2 linked regions of the Gluconacetobacter diazotrophicus PA1 5 genome follow. The protein of the gene in region 2 interacts with the protein of the main gene of each other region in a pairwise test. Links are inferred from orthologs where the notes say so. Each region holds a gene or a part of one and is shown on either strand. Other genes may lie near its edges. The genes, in order: nusG and rho.

Region 1 (3,085 bases), 550 kb from region 2 along the record:
GGTCGGCACCGTGACCAGCGTGAAGCTGGACCTGGACCAGAAGGCCGGGACGGCCCGGGTGCGGGTGGGCATGGAAATCCAGCCCGAACGGATTCTGCCGACCGACCAGATCCATCACGACACGATGGCCGCCACCGTGCAGGCGCTGGTCGATAACGGGCTGCGGGCCTCGGTCGATACGGCCAGCCTGCTGACCGGCGAATCGGTGATCGGCCTGAATTTCGTCAAGAACGCGACCCCGGCCATGGTGCAGGCCGAGGGCACGACCCTGATCATCCCCAACAAGGCGGGCGGGATCAGCGGCATCATGGATTCGCTGTCCACTGTCGCGGACAAGATCGCCGCGATGCCGCTGACCCAGGTCGGCGTGAACCTGAACAACCTGCTGGCGCATTCCGACGCACGGATCAACAGCCCCGAGGTGCGCCAGGCGATCGTGGCGCTGCGCGATTCGCTGCACAGCATCCAGGGCCTGGCCGGCGATGCGCGCAGCGGAATGCATCCGCTGTTCCAGCGCCTGCCGCAGATGAGCAAGCAGTTGGACGGCACGCTGAAGAACGCGAACGTGCTGATGGCCAGCTATGGCGGCGACACGGACTTCCATCGGGACCTGCAGCAGATGGTGGTGCAGTTGAACGAGGCGGCGCGGTCGCTGCGCTTCCTGACCGATTTCCTCAATCGCCATCCTTCGGCGCTGATTACGGGACGCTAGTTGATGAGCCTGCCAGGACACGCACCCAAGCCTGCTGCCTCGCGCCGGGGACTCCTCCGGGGCGGGCTGGGCCTGTTGACGGTGGCGGCCGCCGGGCCGCTGGGCGCCTGTTCGTCGGACCCCGCGTTCTATGCGCTCGCCCCATGGCCCGGCGCGGCGCAGGGCGGCGCCCCGATGGTGATCGAGGTCCGGACCCCCAACGTGGCCGTATCGCTGGATCGTGACCGGATCGTGCGGAGCGATGGCGATTACCGCGTGCGCCTGGCCGACGGCGCGGCGTGGAGCGAATCGCTGCCTGGCATGATCGCCCATGTCCTGACCGCCGATCTGCAGCAGCGCCTGCCCGGCAGCACGGTCTTCGCCCAGAACGATGCCGTGGCGGCGCCGGCGCAGGCCGCCGTCGAACTGACGGTGACGCGCTTTGCCCGTGACGCCGCCGGTCAGGCGGTGCTGGGCGGCAGCCTGGCGGTCCATCGGGTCGGTACAGGCGGTGCGGGAGAGGGTGGGGCGGCATCCAGCGTGCTGGCGCTCGCCCTGTCGCCACAGGGATCGGATACGGGCAGCCTGGTGGCGGCGCTCAGTACCCTGCTGGGTCAGGTGGCCGACCAGGCGGCGGCGCAGTTGCGCGTGCTGGGGCCCGTGCCCCCGCCGGCCTGACGACATGGCCGGGCACTGCCCGGCCCCCTTTGAACGTTCACCACGAAAAAGGGCGCCTTGCGGCGCCCTGCTTCGTTTCCAATCCCGATTCGCGGTGGATCAGAGCTTCTCGACCTGGCTGTATTCCAGGTCCACCGGCGTCGAGCGACCGAAGATCGAGACGCTGACCTTGAGGCGCGCCTTGTCCTCGTCCACTTCCTCGATCGTGCCGTTGAACGAGGTGAACGGCCCATCGGACACGCGGACCTGCTCGCCGATCTCGAAGGTGATGGAGGGGCGGGGGCGTTCCACGCCTTCCTGCGCCTGCTTCATGATCCGGTCGGCCTCGGCGCCGGAAATCGGCGAGGGACGGGTCTTGCTGCCCAGGAAGCCGGTCACCTTCGGCGTATCCTTGACCAGATGCCAGGCCTCGTCGGTCAGCTCCATGTTGACCAGGACGTAGCCGGGGAAGAACTTCCGCTCGGCGCTGACCTTCTGGCCGCGCCGGACCTCGACCACTTCCTCGGAAGGAACCAGCACGTCACCAAAATGGTCGGACAGGCCCTTCTGCGCGGCCTGCTCCTTGATGTGCTGGGCGATCTTCTTTTCGAAGCCTGAATAGACGTGAACGACGTACCAACGTTTTGCCATGGTCCGGCCCTCAGCCTCCAAGCCCAAAGAGTTCCCGTACGCCCAGGCCGATGATCTGGTCGACGACAAAGAAAAACACCGACGTCATGGCGGCCATGGCCAGAACCGCGCCCGTCGTCACCAGCGTGGCGCGACGCGTGGGCCATGTGACCTTGCCCGCTTCGGCGCGGACGTCTTGCACAAATTTCGCGGGACTGACCGACACGAAACACCCTTCTTGTAACACCACGCCACCGTCCATCCGGAAAGGGCGGACGGGGCCGAAAATCACCTCAACTGCATGTCGGGGCGCCACCTTTGCCCGGACGGAACAGATCCGACCGGGGCGGTCTGGCAGGGGTGGAGGGTCTCGAACCCGCAACCTCCGGTTTTGGAGACCGGCGCTCTAGCCAATTGAGCTACACCCCTGCATGCCGCCTTCGGCGCCGACCAAGAAATAGCGGAAAGCTGGTTTCTTGGCCACCCGTGCGAACCCGGCGCAGGCAGCGGAAAAAAGTATGACCGGGCGGCAAAGTCAAGGGGGGCCGATGCAATTCCCTGCCGCGACGGGCCGGAACCCGCGAACCGGCATGACGACACCGGCAGGCGGGACTTGCCGCGCGGCCGGGTTCGGCGTTATGAACGTCGCCATGGGCGGGCGTAGCATAGTGGTAATGCAGTAGCCTTCCAAGCTTCTGAGGAGGGTTCGATTCCCTTCGCCCGCTCCATCTCCCCGCTGCTTTTTTCCAGAAAATCGATTCGATCCGGCTCCGGACCGGCGTGATCGCATCCGCGTGACCGGGCTGCTCGTGACTGGACTGTTCGTGACTGGGCGGCCGACGGCGGGATTCCTATTGTCGCGGGGCATGACCGACCTGTCCCCCCATCCCGCTCTGCGTTCCGATCTTCGTCCGGGCCTGGTGCTGGCCACCTGTTGCCTCAGCCTGCTGCTGGTGATGATGGACGTGACCATCGTCAATGTCGCGCTGCCGTCGATTCGCGCGGCGCTGGGCGGGCGGTTTTCGAACCTGCAATGGGTGGTGGACGCCTACACGCTGGTCGTGGCCACCCTGCTGGTCCTGGCGGGGTCGACGGCCGACCGGATCG
Region 2 (3,242 bases):
TGACCGCCCAGCGCATCCCGACCCGCGAGGACCTGGAGGAAATCGAAAGTTCCTCGCGCCTGTTCATGGAAGACGACGCCGTCTATCTCTCCACCCCGCTGGTCCGGCGCATGCAGGACGATTTCTTCATCTCGCCGGTGGGCTTCGTGCTGAAGCGCAACCGGCTGCTGACGGTGCGGTTCACGGCATTTTCCGCGTTCGACGTGGTCGCGAAGCAGATCGCCGGCCGCACCGACGCCCTCAGCGGGGACGAAGTGTCGGTCCTGCTGATGGAGGCGGTGGTGGACCGCCTGGCCGATATCCTGGAACATCTGGGCCAGGCGCTGGATACCCTCTCGCGCGAGGTGTTCCAGTCCGACCAGCCGCGCCGCGCCGTGCAGGCCGACCGGACGCTGCGTTCGCTGCTGCAGCGGGTGGGGCGCTCGGGGGACCTGGCCTCGTCCGTGCGGGACAGCCTGCTGGGCATGGAGCGGATCGCGATCTTCGTCAGCGAGAACAAGAAGCACGACCTGTCGGAACGGCTGCGCGGGCGGCTGGCCACAGTGGCGCGCGATATCGGGTCGCTGAACGATTTCGTGTCCCAGACCTCGAACAAGGTGCAGTTCCTGCTGGACGCCACGCTGGGCTTCATCAGTATCGAGCAGAATAACGGCATGAAGATCCTGACCGTCGTCAGCTTCATCGGCGTGGCGCCGACCCTGGTCGCGGGGATCTACGGCATGAATTTCCACGATATTCCCGAACTGAACTGGCGGTACGGCTACTGGTATTCGCTGGCGCTGATGGCCGCGACGATCGTGCTGCCGCTGCTGTGGTTCTGGCACCGGGGCTGGCTGAACAGGGGACGATGACGGGACGGCCTTGACCTTTTCCGGCGGCATCCCTATCGTAACGCGCACCGCTGACGGGCCTCGTCCGTCACGCGCCCCCTCCGTGCTGGAACGATGTTGGCCGGTTTCCGGTTTGCCCGGTCTGAATGGCACCCGGTCTTTCGGCAAGCGCCTCATGCGCCAAGTGCCTGGTCAACCTGTTCCCTCCCCCATGTGACCTGCCCATTCAAGGCATCGTGAATGCATCTCGCCGAACTCAAGGCCAAAACCCCCGCGGACCTTCTGGCGTACGCCGAAAGCCTGCAGATCGAGAACGCGTCGTCCCTGCGCAAGCAGGACATGATGTTCGCCATCCTCAAGACCCTCGCCGACAATGATCAGGCGATCCATGGCGAGGGAACGCTGGAAATCCTGCCCGACGGGTTCGGCTTCCTGCGCTCGCCCGAGGCCAATTACCTGCCCGGGCCGGACGATATCTATATCTCGCCCAGCCAGGTGCGGCGCTTCGGCCTGCGCACCGGCGACACGGTCGAGGGCCAGATCCGCGCCCCGCGCGACGGCGAGCGCTATTTCGCGCTGCTGAAGGTCAACACGATCAATTTCGAGCCGCCCGAGGCCGTCCGTCACCGGATCAATTTCGACAACCTGACGCCCCTCTACCCCGAGCGCCGGCTGAAGATGGAAGTCGAGGCCAACGCCGTGGGCGGCGAGCCCGAGAAGGTCGAGAAGGGCAAGGGCGCCAAGTCCCAGCCCAAGGATTTCACCCCCCGCGTGATCGACCTGGTCTCGCCGATCGGCATGGGGCAGCGCGCGCTGATCGTCGCCCCGCCGCGCACCGGCAAGACCGTGATGCTGCAGAGCATCGCCTCGTCGATTTCCGCCAACCACCCCGAAGTCTTCCTGATCGTCCTGCTGATCGACGAGCGCCCGGAAGAAGTCACCGACATGGCCCGCTCCGTCCGGGGCGAGGTCGTGTCCTCGACCTTCGACGAGCCGGCGACCCGCCACGTCCAGGTGACGGAAATGGTGCTGGAGAAGGCCAAGCGGCTGGTCGAGCATAAGCGCGACGTCGTCATCCTGCTGGATTCCATCACCCGCCTGGCCCGCGCCTACAACACCGTGGTGCCGTCATCGGGCAAGGTGCTGACCGGCGGCGTGGATGCCAATGCCCTGCAACGCCCCAAGCGCTTCTTCGGCGCCGCGCGCAATATCGAGGAAGGCGGATCGCTGACCATCATCGCCACCGCGCTGATCGATACCGGCAGCCGCATGGACGAGGTGATTTTCGAGGAATTCAAGGGCACCGGCAACTCGGAACTCATCCTCGACCGCAAGCTGGCCGACAAGCGCACCTTCCCGGCGATCGACATCACCAAGAGCGGCACCCGCAAGGAAGAATTGCTGGTCGAACGCTCCGAACTGTCGAAGATGTGGGTCCTGCGCCGCATCCTGGCGCCGATGGGCACGATGGACGCGATGGACTTTCTGCTGGACAAGCTGAAATACAGCAAGACCAACCGGGATTTCTTCGACGCGATGAATACCTGACAGAAGGGAGCGTGATCGGGCGGAAACGCCTGGTCACGTTCTTTTTTGAAAAAAAGAACCAAAAAACTTCTGATCTATTCAGAAATTTTGTGCCGAGTACATACGGCGGACCAAACGAATAAAAGTCTTTTTGCTTCTTTTTCTTCAGAAAAAGAAGACTCTTACTTCCTTACAAACGTCCAATACAAAGGCTGCCGCCCCGCAAGCAGCGCCTTGGCCTCATAGCGCGTCGGCGGCCACCCTTCGGGCCGGACGGTGGCGGGCGGTGCGGTGGCGAACAGATCCTGCGCGCCCATCACCTCGCTCACCCAGGTCTGATAGGTCGGGTCGTCGCTGGCAACACGCCAGATGGCGCCGGGCTTCAACACGCGGGCGACCAGCGCGATCGTCGCGGGATGGACGAAGCGGCGCTTGGCATGCCGGGCCTTGGGCCACGGGTCGGGAAACATCAGGAACATCCGGTCGATCGACCGTTCGGGCAGGGCGCGCAGCAGGATGCGCGCATCCTCGTCCCATATCCGCAGCAGGTCGGGCACCGGGGCGGTACCCTCCTGCCCGTCGGGCACCAGGCGCGACAGCAGCGAGCACAGCCCGTTTTCGAAGACTTCGCTGGCGATATAACCCACGTCGGGATGGGCCGCGTGCTGGGCCAGCGAATGCTCGCCACCGCCGAACCCGACCTCCAGCCAGATTTCGGACGGCACGCGGCCGAAACCGCGTGCCGGGTCATCCAGAACCGACGGGTCCAGCCGCAGTCGCGGCAGCGTCAGGTCCAGCAGGCGCTGCTGGCGCGGGCGCAGCGGATGGCCGCGCTGACGGCCATACAGCCGGTCAGGCGAAGCCTTGACCCCCGATACCGTACCG

Evidence for each region.
Region 1: the proteins of rho (region 2) and nusG interact in binary tests that used the Escherichia coli proteins (3 or more experiments, as listed by UniProt). The link is inferred for Gluconacetobacter diazotrophicus PA1 5 from one-to-one orthologs.

What each region holds. Positions count from the first base shown.
Region 1 is NC_010125.1:697,787-700,871, forward strand. The notes cover bases 235-3,003. They hold nusG (transcription termination/antitermination protein NusG), read right to left. Parts: upstream 2,000-3,003; coding sequence 1,469-1,999; downstream 235-1,468. Other genes in these bases: GDI_RS03255 (PqiB family protein), read left to right, coding at 235-712; GDI_RS03260 (PqiC family protein), read left to right, coding at 716-1,369; secE (preprotein translocase subunit SecE), read right to left, coding at 2,010-2,204; GDI_RS03285 (MFS transporter), read left to right, coding at 2,845-3,003. Outside these bases: more of GDI_RS03255, read left to right, coding at 1-234; more of GDI_RS03285, read left to right, coding at 3,004-3,085. UniProt on the Escherichia coli protein: Part of the processive rRNA transcription and antitermination complex (rrnTAC). The complex forms an RNA-chaperone ring around the RNA exit tunnel of RNA polymerase (RNAP).
Region 2 is NC_010125.1:1,250,911-1,254,152, forward strand. The notes cover bases 299-3,224. They hold rho (transcription termination factor Rho), read left to right. Parts: upstream 299-1,070; coding sequence 1,071-2,378; downstream 2,379-3,224. Other genes in these bases: GDI_RS05960 (magnesium transporter CorA family protein), read left to right, coding at 299-851; trmB (tRNA (guanine(46)-N(7))-methyltransferase TrmB), read right to left, coding at 2,540-3,224. In the rest of the region: more of GDI_RS05960, read left to right, coding at 1-298; more of trmB, read right to left, coding at 3,225-3,242. UniProt on the Escherichia coli protein: Facilitates transcription termination by a mechanism that involves Rho binding to the nascent RNA, activation of Rho's RNA-dependent ATPase activity, and release of the mRNA from the DNA template.